One region of the Sediminibacillus sp. JSM 1682029 genome, then DNA from elsewhere that is predicted to be linked to it. Evidence: predicted binding sites of a transcription regulator. Region 1 holds the regulator's gene; each other region holds the start of a gene.
What was found. The regulator Rex, encoded in region 1, represses fermentation and respiration genes when NADH is low (regulators of the CRP and FNR family bind a similar motif). The targets are predictions, from matches to a motif close to TTGTGAAATATTTCACAA.
Positions count from the first base shown of each region.

Region 1 (3,184 bases):
CGAAAACAGTCCGATCGATGCGGTGGCCGTCACTACGATGGAAACAGCATAGGTCGGGACTTTGAAAACACTCAGTTCCAGTAGTGGCTGGTCTTGTCTTTGTTCGTAAATAATGAACAGAATAACGGCCGCCACGCCTCCGCCGATCATGAGAAAACTGAACGGCTGTGTCAACAGTTCCCATGTCGAGCCCCTGCCGAGGGCAAACAAAATCGCCCCGACACCAGCTGTCACCAGCAGGAAACCGGTCAAGTCGAATTTCAGATTCGGGTCCGGCTTGGTCGGAATCAAGTATTTACTGGAGATGATCAACCCGATAAGTCCGAATGGAATATTGAATAAGAATAGAAAATTCCACGGCAAAAATTCGATGATCACGCCGCCGATGGTCGGCCCGATTGCCGGGGCCACCATCGCTGCAACTCCATAGATACCGACGGCGAGCCCGCGTTCCTCTCGGGGAAAGGCCTGGAAAATCAAGGCCATGGCGATCGGCATCATCAGTCCGCCTGCCATGCCCTGTACCGCCCGCGAGGCAATCATCATTCCCAATGTATGGGACAATGCACCGGACAGCGAGCCGACCAGAAAAATCGATAAACCAATCAGGTAAATCTTTTTCTTCCCGAACCGATCGCCCAGGTAGCCGGTCAGCGGCATCGTCATCCCCATCGATACCATGAAAATTGTCAAAATCCAGCCCACCGACACTGCGTTGGAGTCGAACAGCTCAATGAAGTGCGGCAAGGTCGGATTCAACATGCTGTTGTTTAAAATCACGGTGAAAGTGCCAAATAAAACAGAAACGACAACCAGCCATTTAGAATCTATTTTCTTGATACGTCCACCCCCCTATGAGTTTACGGTAAATCGTAAACCTATACCCTCTTCAGCGAGAGGGTATGCAGGGTTACTCTCCCGCTTCTTCTTCCAGAGGGTAATGCTTGAGAAAGTAAACCAGCGACTGAAGCTCGACGGATAAATCGATGTGATGCACCCGAATATGATCGGGAACGGTGATCCGTGCGGGTGTGAAGTTAAGGATACCGGAGACACCGGCATCTACCAGTCGCTCGGTAATTCCCTGTGCTTCTGTGGAAGGTACCGTCAGTATGGCGACAGCCGTGTTTTTTAAATGATCTTCCAAATCATCTACATGATACACAGGGACACCGCCAATATCGGATCCTACTTTATTCGGGTCGGCATCAAAGGCCATTTCGATTTTCGTATTGTTGTTTTTCATAAAATTATAATGGAGAAAAGCTGTTCCAAGATTCCCGACTCCGATGAGTGCGACCTTGGTCACTTCGTCCTGATCAAGGGTTTTCCGGAAAAAACTGAGCAGGTATTCGACATTGTAGCCATACCCTTTTTTTCCCAATGCACCGAAATAAGAAAAATCCCGGCGGATGGTGGCAGAATCTACTTTGACCGCGTCGCTCAGTTCCTTGGATGAAACGCGCAGCTTTCCCTGATGATGCAGGTTATTGATAAATCGGTAATATAGTGGCAGGCGCTTTGCCGTTGCTTGTGGTATTTTATTTTGCTCGTTGTTCATACATATCCTCCTTACAGTTGCCCTTCTGTCCTGTGTCCGCTTTCTAAGAAGCAATCAGGTTTATCGATGCCTTTTTCGGATAATCGATGACCAGCTATCAAGCTCCTGTACATAATTTCATTTCGTAACCGTTATCTTTTTTGATTAGGCAGTTTTCCACAAACACTTTGCTTTGTTCTCTAGACAAATGGGTGTGGCTGCGGAAATCCACTACGCTTTCCGCGGGCGGCTGGTGAGCCTCCTCGAGCTGCGCTCTGCGGGGTCTCCCCTAGGCCTTTCCTCCCGCAGGAGTCTTCGTGGATTTCCTCCGCCGTGAGTATGTTTGTTGTTTTTCACAAATCTTTTTCCTTTTTAGTCGGTATATCAGCCGCTTCTGAATGCGTACACTCCAAAAACAGCTACCCTAGCAGAAGCAATTACTTATGAAGACAAGGAACGCTTCGACACCGACTCCTCGCAAGTAAAAAAACAGCCCCACATTTACAACCGTGCTCATCAAAAGCGAAGTGTTATGCGGAGTTCGCTCTAGCACTGAACCTTACTAGCAAACCAACGAAGTTTCTATCAAATAGATGCTGTTTATCATTTACAATGTTACAAGTTTGGGGAAAGAGCTTTCCTTTATACAAGTACTTTTGCTTATTTTGTTTAACTTCTTTAGTTTATCAAAAATTCAGCAATAAGTCGTGATTTTATTCACATTCTTTTCCATACTTATCACTATATCGAAATCGGGGGAACGCATGAAGCAAAATAATCACCGGAAGCATTGCTGTGACGCTTGCCACCGCAAAGAGGATTAAGATACACTTAAAGCATTGAGGTGAACAAAATGATTTTGATGCAAGTCAATGACATCACAAAAAGATATGGCGCCGAGCTTATCTTATCCAATATAAAGTTAGAAGTGCAGACCAATGACCGGATTGCTGTCGTCGGAAGGAACGGAGCAGGAAAATCGACGCTGTTGAAAATCATCGCGGGAATCCTGCCCTTTGACGAGGGGGAAATCCACAAGCCGAAAGAGACGACACTTGGCTATCTCGCCCAAAACACCGGTCTCGAATCAAATCAGACGATTTGGCAGGAAATGCTGGGCGTATTTCAGCATTTTGTCGATACGGAACAAGAACTGCGGGAAATGGAATTGCAGATGGGTGACCCGGATGTGCTGGAGAATCAGGATGCCTATCAAAAATTGCTGGCTGCTTATGACGCCAAACAACAAGCCTTCAAAATGGAGGGCGGTTATCAGTATGAAGCAGACATCAAGGCCGTCTTGAATGGCCTTCATTTCTATGAACAGGATTGGGATACATCGATAGCAGAATTGAGCGGCGGCCAGAAGACCCGCTTGGCACTGGGCAAGCTGCTCCTATCCAAGCCGGACATCCTGGTTTTGGACGAGCCCACCAACCATCTTGATATCGAAACCCTTTCCTGGCTGGAAGGCTATTTGAACAATTACAGCGGTGCCGTCGTGATTGTTTCCCATGATCGCTATTTCTTGGATAAAACGGTCGAAACTGTCTATGAAATATCCCGGAACCATTCTACAAAGTACCATGGGAATTACAGCAAGTACCTGGAACAGAAAGCAGCCAATTACGAACGGGATGTAAA
Region 1 covers NZ_JBEWYY010000006.1:265,312-268,495, forward strand. Annotated here, with positions in the region: gene ABVF09_RS12465 (MDR family MFS transporter) at 1-840, opposite strand, end outside; gene ABVF09_RS12470 (redox-sensing transcriptional repressor Rex) at 911-1,561, opposite strand; gene ABVF09_RS12475 (ABC-F family ATP-binding cassette domain-containing protein) at 2,394-3,184, shown strand, end outside.

Region 2 (3,184 bases), on a different contig from region 1:
TGCCAACAATATCGCTGTCCCGGTCGCCCCCATGAAATCAATCGAAACAGGTATGGAAGAACCAGGAATGATGAAGCCCCATACCGCCCAATCAAACACTGCCCCCTCTGCAAACAACCCTTTAAAAACCGGCAAACTCCACACCAGCACGAATGCCGTTAATAGGTAAAACGGAGACCAGGCCTTGATGACTTCGCCGGCAGAATGCTTCTCCGTCTGACACTCCTTTCCGTTCAGTAAAAAAATGTTCTTCGGTTGCCACTTTTTTAAAAATAACGCCAACAAACCCATAGCAAGTAGAGAAGGAATGATATCTGCCAGCTCCGGTCCAAGCACAACTGTAATAAGCGCCTGGGTTACCGTGTATGTTGTTGAAGTAACCAGGATGGCGGGTAGTATTTCTTTCACTCCCTTTATCCCATCAACAAGCAGAATAAGCAAAAACGGAATCGTAAAATTAATGAGTGGCAATGTCAGAGCCGTCATGATCGATACGTCCATCGAAGTCACTCCGCCTTCCAATCCAAACGTGTCGATAATTCCCACCGGGATTCCAATTGCACCAAAAGCTCCGGATGCCCCATTGGCAATCAAACAGAGCATAGCGGCCTGCAACGGCTTGAAGCCAAGCGAAACCAACAGTACCGCACAGATAGCAATTGGAACGCCAAATCCGGCAGCCCCTTCCAAAAAGGCATTAAAACAAAAGCCAATCAGTAATAAATGGATACGCTGGTCCTTCGATATCCCTACAATACTCCCGCGGAGTGTTTCAAATTTCCCTGACTTGACCGCAACTTTATATAACCATACAGCCATGACGATTATATAACCGATCGGCCATACTCCTTGAATCAATCCTTGCATGACGCTGCCCAGGGATTCCCCCAAAGGAAGCCGGAAAAGGAACAATGCAATGAAGAACGTCACCAGCAAATTTAACAGGGCGGCATAAATCCCCTTCATTTTCAATACGGTCAGACATAATAAGAACAAGAGAATCGGTATTGCAGCGACCAGTGCTGATACAACCAGGTTATCAAATGGATTGAAGCTCTCTGCCAACATGTTAACTGCTCCCTTTTATAAGTTAGATCCCGACCGTTACTTCTTCCACAATGCTGCTTGGATATCTTTTAATGTTTTAACAGATTGGGCAAACTGGCCTTGTTCCTTTTCATCAAGCGATAACTCGACGATCTTTTTCACCCCTGTCCGGTTGATCACGGCCGGAACACCGATATAGACATCCTCATGCCCGAATTCTCCATCCAGCATGGCGCCAACCGGGAGGACGACATTTTCGTTTTTCAGGATTGCCCTCGTGATTTTCGCCAATCCCATGGCGATCCCGTAAAAAGTCGCTCCTTTTGATTCAATGATTTTGTAAGCAGCGTCACGCACCTGGATGGAAATCTCCCGCTTTCTTTCTTCCGTCAGTTTGGGAGCTATCGGTGTGCCAGAAATATTCGTCGAACTCCAAACCGGAAGCTGTGAATCACCGTGTTCCCCGATAATATAACCATGGACGCTCGTCGGAGCTGTCTCAAATTCTTCCCCGAGTAAATAACGGAACCTTGCCGAATCCAAAATCGTACCCGATCCAATCACCCGTTCTTTTGGCAGTCCGGAGAACTTCCTGGTGGCATAGGCGAGAATATCAACAGGATTGGTGGCCACCAGGAAAATACCGTTGAAGCCGGAATCCATTACACTGGTGACAATCGAATCGAAGATTTTCACATTTTTCGTTACTAAATCGAGTCTAGTTTCTCCCGGTTTTTGTGCTGCTCCGGCACATATCACGACAAGTGCCGCATCGTGACAGTCCTGATAATTGCCGAACCTTATTTGAACCGAGCTCGGAGCATAGACAATCCCATGGTCCAAATCCATGACATCGCCTCTCGCTTTTTCTTGATTCAAGTCAACCAGCACCAGTTCATCACAAATCCCCTGATTCATCAGCGCATAAGCATAACTGGACCCAACCGCTCCTGTACCGATTAAGACGACTTTGCTGCCAAGTGTTACATTCATCATTCATACCTCCCTATCCATATGTGAATTAATTCACATATGGATTTAAAAATTTTCACCTTGGATTTTTCACCAGATCGACTACATGTTGTGAAACATTTCACAATTAAATTATAATACACCTTTTTGAGATTTGCAATGCTTTTAAGGATAAGAATAAAGCATTTCTGAAATAGAAAGATTTTCGTAAAAGCCTCTCCAAAGTGTACACCGTTTCCTAAGTACCTTACCCACTTTCACAGGAAATCACACAATCCTGGAACAACAGGAAAACCGCTAGACGTGCAATCAAACAGATAAAGCTCTGGAACCCGTGGATTATAGGATTAGTCGCTAGGACCTGATGTAGAAGGAACAGGCTTCACGTTAAAGCCATCAAGCAGGGAGACAACTCGTGTACCTGCTTGATGGCTGCTTTTTTCTTCTTTACGAAACGGGGAAAGGAACACCGATATTTTCCTCGCTTAATTTCCAAAGGCGTTTCGCCGCTTCGGGATCAACCGCCCATGGACGGACACCCGTGGCTTTCTCACTATCCTCTGGAACGACTTCTGCGATATCGACATTTTCGCAATAAACTCCGCCAAGTCCATCAAGCTGCGGGCTCACAGCACACCAGACAACGGTGGCGGCCCCCTGCTCGATGGTATGGAATTGCGGCGTCTCCTCCTTGGATCCGGAACCGTTTTTGCTGTTTTTCATTTGCTTCGGTCCAAACTCCTCTTTAGTTAAATCTCTGCCCAAATCGGTGGTAGGAATCAATCCGGGATGAACAGAAAAGGCACGGACATGGTGCGACTTTCCGCGTTCATCCAATTCCAGTGCGAATAAACTGTTTGCCGTTTTCGACTGTGCATATGCTTTCCACTTATCATACGCATGATGCTCAAAGTGAGGGTCCTCAAAGTCAATGTTTCCCAACCGGTGGCCACGCGATGATACCGCCACAACTCTGGCACCATCCGCTTGTTTTAAAGCCGGCCACAGGCGGGCAGTCAGTTGAAAATGCCCGAGATGGTTGGTGGCGAATTGCGATTCATAGCCCCTTTGATCCCGTCTTAATGGCGGCGCCATGATCCCCGCACTGTTGATGAGTATATCCAATGGACGTTTGGAGGAAAGGAAATTCTCCGCAAATGTATCG
Region 2 covers NZ_JBEWYY010000003.1:166,947-170,130, reverse strand. Annotated here, with positions in the region: gene ABVF09_RS07120 (L-lactate permease) at 1-1,068, opposite strand, end outside; gene ABVF09_RS07115 (L-lactate dehydrogenase) at 1,105-2,040, opposite strand; gene ABVF09_RS07110 (oxidoreductase) at 2,467-3,184, opposite strand, start outside.
Region 2: a site for Rex is predicted at 2,129-2,146, ahead of ABVF09_RS07115 (L-lactate dehydrogenase). Genes of this name have one in related genera too.

Region 3 (3,184 bases), 230 kb from region 1:
TCTAGTGGATCACAACGAACCTTCACAAAGTATAGACAATCTGGAAGAAGTGAATATCGTTGAAGTGGTCGACCACCATCGCATTTCCAACTTCTCTTCCGATCAACCTGTCTATTTTCGCACCGAGCCTGTAGGATGCACCGCGACCATCCTCTATAAAATCTATAAAGAACATGAGTTAGAGCCGGATGCAGCCATTGCCGGGCTGATGCTCTCAGCAATCATTTCGGATACATTGTTGTTTAAATCCCCGACCACGACCGAGGCAGACCGTAAAGCTGCGTTGGCACTCAGCAAATTGGCGGATGTGGAAATGGAAACATTCGGCATGGAGCTATTAAAAGCCGGAGCCGGGACAGAAAATCTCGATCCGACAGACATCATTTCAATTGACGCTAAGCTATTCAAAATGGGAAGTGCAAACGTAGAAATCGCTCAAATAAATGTGGTGGATACAAGCAATGTCCAATCCCGCAGTGAAGAGATAAAAAATGCTATTTCGGAGAAAATTGAAAACAATGATCTGGATTTGTTCGTATTATTGATTACTGATATTTTGACCAGCGAATCGCTTGTACTGGCTTTAGGAGCAGAACAACACAAATTTGAACAAGCTTTCTCGACTACCTTAAAAGACAATACAACTTTTCTTAGCGGGATTGTTTCTCGTAAAAAACAGGTTGTTCCTCCACTTACTAACGCATTTGCGGATTGAATAAACCATGAAAGCGGAACTTTGTGGCAAATGGAAACAGATAAAATGTCAATTTTCCGCTAGAACTACTAAATATAAAAATAAAAGGCGTCCATTAAGATCGTATGGATGCCTTTTTATATTAGAATGATATACTCATTCAGACTTCATAACAGATAAGGAACAACAAAAATGATATCGAATTCAGGCTGCAGTTTTAACGACTTTCAGAGTGTCATGTAGGAAGAAAGGATTCCACATTTACGCACCTTTAGAAAAAACGTCAACATTTCGTCCCCAAAAGGATAAATCCCATCTTTAACTAAAAACGCACACATAGCAAAACCCCTTGATAGACAAGGGGTTGAGTGATGGAGCATAGCGGGCTCGAACCGCTGACCTCTACACTGCCAGTGTAGCGCTCTCCCAGCTGAGCTAATGCCCCGTATTCGATTAGTAGTGCTGTTTGACTCAGACAAGAAGTATTATATATCATTACCGAGCTATTTTGCAAGTGGTTAAGCAAAAATTGTTTGGCTGTCTATGTCCGTTGTTTCCCAGCTTGTGATATTTCTCACATTAACCTTCCATTCAATCTTGCATAATAGAAGAAAACCGATTCCTTCAAAGGAGTTTATAAAATGAAAAAATTATTCCCCAAACAGCACGGCGCCTGGGCAATGCTGATCATCCCATTCTTTCTCGAAGCCATTGCCGGCCGCTTTACATTCTGGCATATCCCCTTGTTTCTGGGGTGGCTCTGTTTATACTTGGCAACTTATCCGTTTATCATGGTATTCAAGAAGAAACGGAACAACTCCCTTTATAAAAAAGGAGCGATTCTGTTCGGCCTTGCCGCCCTGCTGTTCCTGCTCCCGTTACTCTTGGTGGAATGGCGTTTGATACTCTTCGGCATTGCCATGCTTCCGCTGTTTTTGGTCAACATTTACTTTGCCAAAAAGAAAAAGGAAAGAGCGTTCCTCAATGATGTAGTGGCCGTGATTACCTTTTGTATCGGCGGAGTGGGCAGCTACTTCCTCGGTATGGGTACCATTGAACCAGCAGCACTTGTTTTGGCTGCCTATAACTTTTTATTCTTTTTCGGCAGTATTTTTTATGTGAAAACGATGATCAGGGAAAAGAAAAACCGGCAGTTCCTGTACTTCTCCTGGGGGTATCATCTTTTACTGACGATTGGCTGCTTTTTCATCGGAGGAATATGGCTGAGTGTCGCTTACTTTCCGAGTTTATTAAGAGCCTGGCTGCTGCCTGAAAAAACACTTTCTATTAAAAAAATCGGCATCTTGGAAATCCTCAATTCCGTTTTCTTTTTTGTGCTAATGTTGATCATCGTTCTATCTGAAGAAGTTTTTTTCCAGTGAAAGGACGATAGATTGACCTGGAAGTAGATCAAGCGCCTGGTGAAGTGGATGCATAAAAAAGAAGCTGCCAATCATGGCGGCTTCTTTTTTATCATCAGCTATTGGACCGGTAAACCGGGAGACTGCAGCATCGGAAAGACCCACCCGATTTTATAATCTCGGAAAATTCCACTTCAATCACTTGGAAACCGGTTCGTCGCATTTTTTCATTGACATCCTTGTTTTGCGGCATGCTGATGACTTTACCTCCACCGATGGAAAGGACGTTGGTGCCCATGGAAAATTGCTCTGCAGCGGTAACTTCAATCAGATGATAGTTTTCTTTCAATTTTTGATAATCTGCGGGAGCAAATGCATCCGGGTATATCAAAGCCCAATCGGGACTAAGGATGTTAAAAGCGCAATCAAGATGAAGAATGCTATCGTCAATGGGTAGCGGGATGACTTGATAATCATTTCCCAGCTGTAATTGCAGGGTCTCAGCCGCTTCCCTGGTCGTCCTTTTACTGATGCCGACCCAGATTTTATCACCATCGACCATGACGTCTCCGCCTTCAATGGATTGTAAAAAAGGACGATGATAAGAAATGCCTTTATCCTGCAAGCTTTGTTTCAATACGTCTACTTCTGCGCCCCGGATATGTGTGTTCATTTCCGATAAAAACAATCGGCTGCCAATGCAGAAACCGATGTCCCTGGTGAAAACTTGTTCATTGAGCTGATGTTCCGGCTCCAGACGGATAACTTCCGCTCCGTGTTTTTCCAATATACGGGCAAATGTCTCATGCTGTTCCATTGCCAAATCGACGTCGATATTACCATTAATATAATGCCGTTGTGTTTCATTAATAACTTCGGTGATTTCCATATATTTCGGCCTGCAAATGAATAATGTTTCTAACTTTCGGTATTCTGTCGTGCAATCAATGATCTTTTCTTCTGATTTTATCATCAACTCGGGTTACCTCCATTATCATTTGGAATAATATACTGACTTCTATAAGGAGATATTCCCTCTTCCTTATCATCAAAAACCGCAAGGCAGCCCATTTACTTGATTGAATTTTCTAACATTTAAGTATAAACCAATAGTGGAAACATTGGCAAG
Region 3 covers NZ_JBEWYY010000006.1:40,279-43,462, forward strand. Annotated here, with positions in the region: gene ABVF09_RS11360 (manganese-dependent inorganic pyrophosphatase) at 1-715, shown strand, start outside; tRNA gene ABVF09_RS11365 (tRNA-Ala) at 1,067-1,139, opposite strand; gene ABVF09_RS11370 (YwiC-like family protein) at 1,336-2,076, shown strand; gene ABVF09_RS11375 (dimethylarginine dimethylaminohydrolase family protein) at 2,171-3,028, opposite strand.
Region 3: a site for Rex is predicted at 1,257-1,274, ahead of ABVF09_RS11370 (YwiC-like family protein). Genes of this name have one in related genera too.

Region 4 (3,184 bases), on a different contig from region 1:
CACTGGTTGCTACCGTCAAGTGAAAATGACCGGTGACCCAAAGCGTGTTATGAATGACTTGATTCAGTTGGTTACTGGCATTGATGATGCCCCCTGCCCCGGCAGGAATGAATATCAGCATTCCCATAAATGGTGCAAAGAACCGTGCATCCTTCCATGGCAATTTTTTCACCCATCCGAACAATCCTCTAGCACCCTTCTGCCTGCCGCTCAATTCAAAGGTGGCAAACAAGGAGAAGGCTGTCATCAACGAAGGGACGATGACCATAAAGGTCAGGGTTACCTGGATAAACTTCCATGTATGCGATACTCCGGATTCGAGCAATTGATGGTGAAAGCCGACCGGGATCGAAAACAGCAAGAACAAGACAAAGGACAATCTGGCCAACGAATCACTGAAAATTTTTCCGCCAATGATTTTCGGAATGATGACATACCAGCAAATATAAGCAGGCAGCAGCCAAAAATAGACAAGCGGATGGCCGAAATACCAAAACAGTGTACGGCTCAACAGGACATTGATGGTGTCCACCCAGCCGAATGACCATGGAATCAATTGCAGGACGACGGTAGCTGCCACGCCCAGTGTGGCGATCAGCCAAAGCAGCATTGTCATCACTGCCATGAAACTGAACAACGGAGAAAGCTGACCTGGATTGGCTTTTTTCCAATTACGGTACTGGCGGAACATGCCGGCTCCGCTGATCCAGCTTCCGATCACGACAAGTGCAAGCCCAATATAAAACCATGGCGAGGCCTGAAGCGGCGCGTAAAATGTGTACAACACACTGGCATCGTTGGTCAAGATCATGATCGTGGTGATCACGGTTCCTGTTGTCATGACATAATAGCCGGCCCAGCCAAGTTTTCGCGGTCCTTCAGCCAGCGTTCCCGTTGTTTTGCTGATGCCCGAGTACAAAAATCCAATTATAAAATAAGTAGTGAATACAAGTGCTAACAGAACGCCATGGGCGGTCAACAGCTGATAATAGCCAATCCCCGCTGGCAATGTGATCGCCCCGCTGCGGACGAAGGTTTGCAGCAGTCCGGCAATCCCTCCAAGCAATACGGCGATAAAGCCTACATAAATGTGGGCAAGACTCAATTTCGCATCTTTCCGATTGATCAACGTGGTTTCCATTTAATTCACCTCTATCCTTCCGCTCATGGCCTGATGTCCGACTCCGCAATATTCATTGCAAATGATCAAAAACTCACCGGCTTCGTCGAACGTGTGGGTAATCGTATTGATATGCCCTGGTGTGATCATCATGTTCACGTTCGTCCCCGGAATCGAAAAACCATGAACCACATCCGCGCTCGTCACCTTGAAATGAACGGTCGCCCCCTTCGGCACTTCTAAGGGTTCCCCGAACATGAACGCCTGGGCAACCATCACCGCTTCATATTCATTGTCCCCGATTTTCTTCAGACCAGGGTCATCGAAAGGTGCTGTTTCCTTCACTTTTTCCGGATCGATTGTCGTCATGTCGCTTGGCGGATGATGTCCCATGGCAAACGCGCTGACGCCGATTACCGACAGGAATACAATCAATGTGATACCGCCAAAAATCAGCCATATTTTTTCATACTTGTGCATGTGCATCTGTTACTCCCCCTTTTCCTACCTGGATAGATAAAGCGCGTACACCCCGATCCAGGATAATATGATAAATCCTCCGACGAGCATGACGGACAACAAGGTTCCGTTAAGCTTCGATTCTGTTTTCCCGGCGTGCTCTTTTTCGGCTTCGAACGATTTGGCAGAATCCAATTTCGCCATCGTGAACGCTCCCTTCCCTTTAATCTAATTTGATTGTAGCGGAACATGACAGGTCGATTCTGTGATAAATATCACATCCTTTTCAATAAGTCGGGAATGTGACTTCCATTACAGTTTTGTGTTTTCAAAACAGTTATGCTGAACAGGAAAAAACAAGGGAGGGGAAAGGATGAAAAGCGGCATTATAATAGCAGATCGAAGCATCCATCCATATGCGGAAGAAATTGCGTTACAAACGCTGGCCGGTGAAAGACTGATCAACCGGCAAATCAGGGAAATGCAGCAATTTGTCGAAGAAATTGTGCTCGTCACCGAAAATCCGATGACGTTTTTGCCACGGGTCGGATCAGATATCCGCATTGTCACCGTTTTCCACAAAAACAAAGGGGTATTAGGGGCAATTCATGCCGGGTTCTCCCTTGCCAGCCATCCTTTAATCTGGCTGGTCAGCTGTGATATGCCCGCTTTATCCTCTCAAGCGGCAGCAGCGATGAAGGAGAGACTTCAACAAACGGGTCATTCGGCAGTCGTTCCGTATTTCCAAAACACCCCGATTCCGTTTCATGGATTATACCGACGTCAGCAGACGCTGAAAACGGTTTGTGCATGTATAGAAAAACGGAAGCCTGTATCGTTCTACGAATGTTTTCAATTGTTGGAATGGATGGGAATGGATGAGACGGAATTGCAGAGGTATGGATTGAACAGCCAGTTTTTCAGACGATATCCCGATGATAAGCTGTACAAACCCCTTTAGCGTTGAATACTGTAAAGGAGGATGAGGATAAAACGAAGGATTATAGAAAGCTCGCTAGTAGGCTGGGATTTCTATAAGTTTTAAAGATGGTAAAATGAATATCCACCTGTATATCAATTCCTTTTTATCGCTTCTCTTACAACAAAATTGTGATAGAATCAATCGGTAGATAAGCTTGAAAAAGGGGGGAGGTTTCCATTAAAAAAGTAGTTACGCTTGTTATTTTCGCCGCACTCCTCTGTACATTTGTTCTTTCCTGGCCCAGCATACGAAAAAATTACTTTCCGGAAAAAGAAGCAGAACATATGATCAATCACTATTACCAATCCCTTATCAATGAAGAATATGAAGAAGCCTTTGAAGTTTTATATCTCTACGATTATCAAGAAAATACGAACGAATACTTGTCTACCGGAACAAAATTAACGAAAGCAGAGGCGAAGGACTTTTATTTGAAAAAAACTGCCTTTTTAGAAGAGCAGAACTACGCCCTCAAAGGCTATGAGATTTCAGAGGTGGAATATGCGGATGGTCATACTTTCTGGTTTCATATTTTAGTAACTGCAGAGGTGAATGGAAAAAAGAAGGAGTACCATGAAATAGCACACATTTGGAAAGGGAAATTACTTGTAGGTGAAAGAGAT
Region 4 covers NZ_JBEWYY010000001.1:574,812-577,995, forward strand. Annotated here, with positions in the region: gene ABVF09_RS02890 (b(o/a)3-type cytochrome-c oxidase subunit 1) at 1-1,141, opposite strand, end outside; gene ABVF09_RS02895 (cytochrome c oxidase subunit II) at 1,142-1,606, opposite strand; gene ABVF09_RS02900 (cytochrome c oxidase subunit 2A) at 1,625-1,783, opposite strand; gene mobA (molybdenum cofactor guanylyltransferase) at 1,953-2,540, shown strand; gene ABVF09_RS02910 (hypothetical protein) at 2,846-3,184, shown strand, end outside.
Region 4: a site for Rex is predicted at 1,843-1,860, ahead of ABVF09_RS02900 (cytochrome c oxidase subunit 2A). Genes of this name have one in related genera too.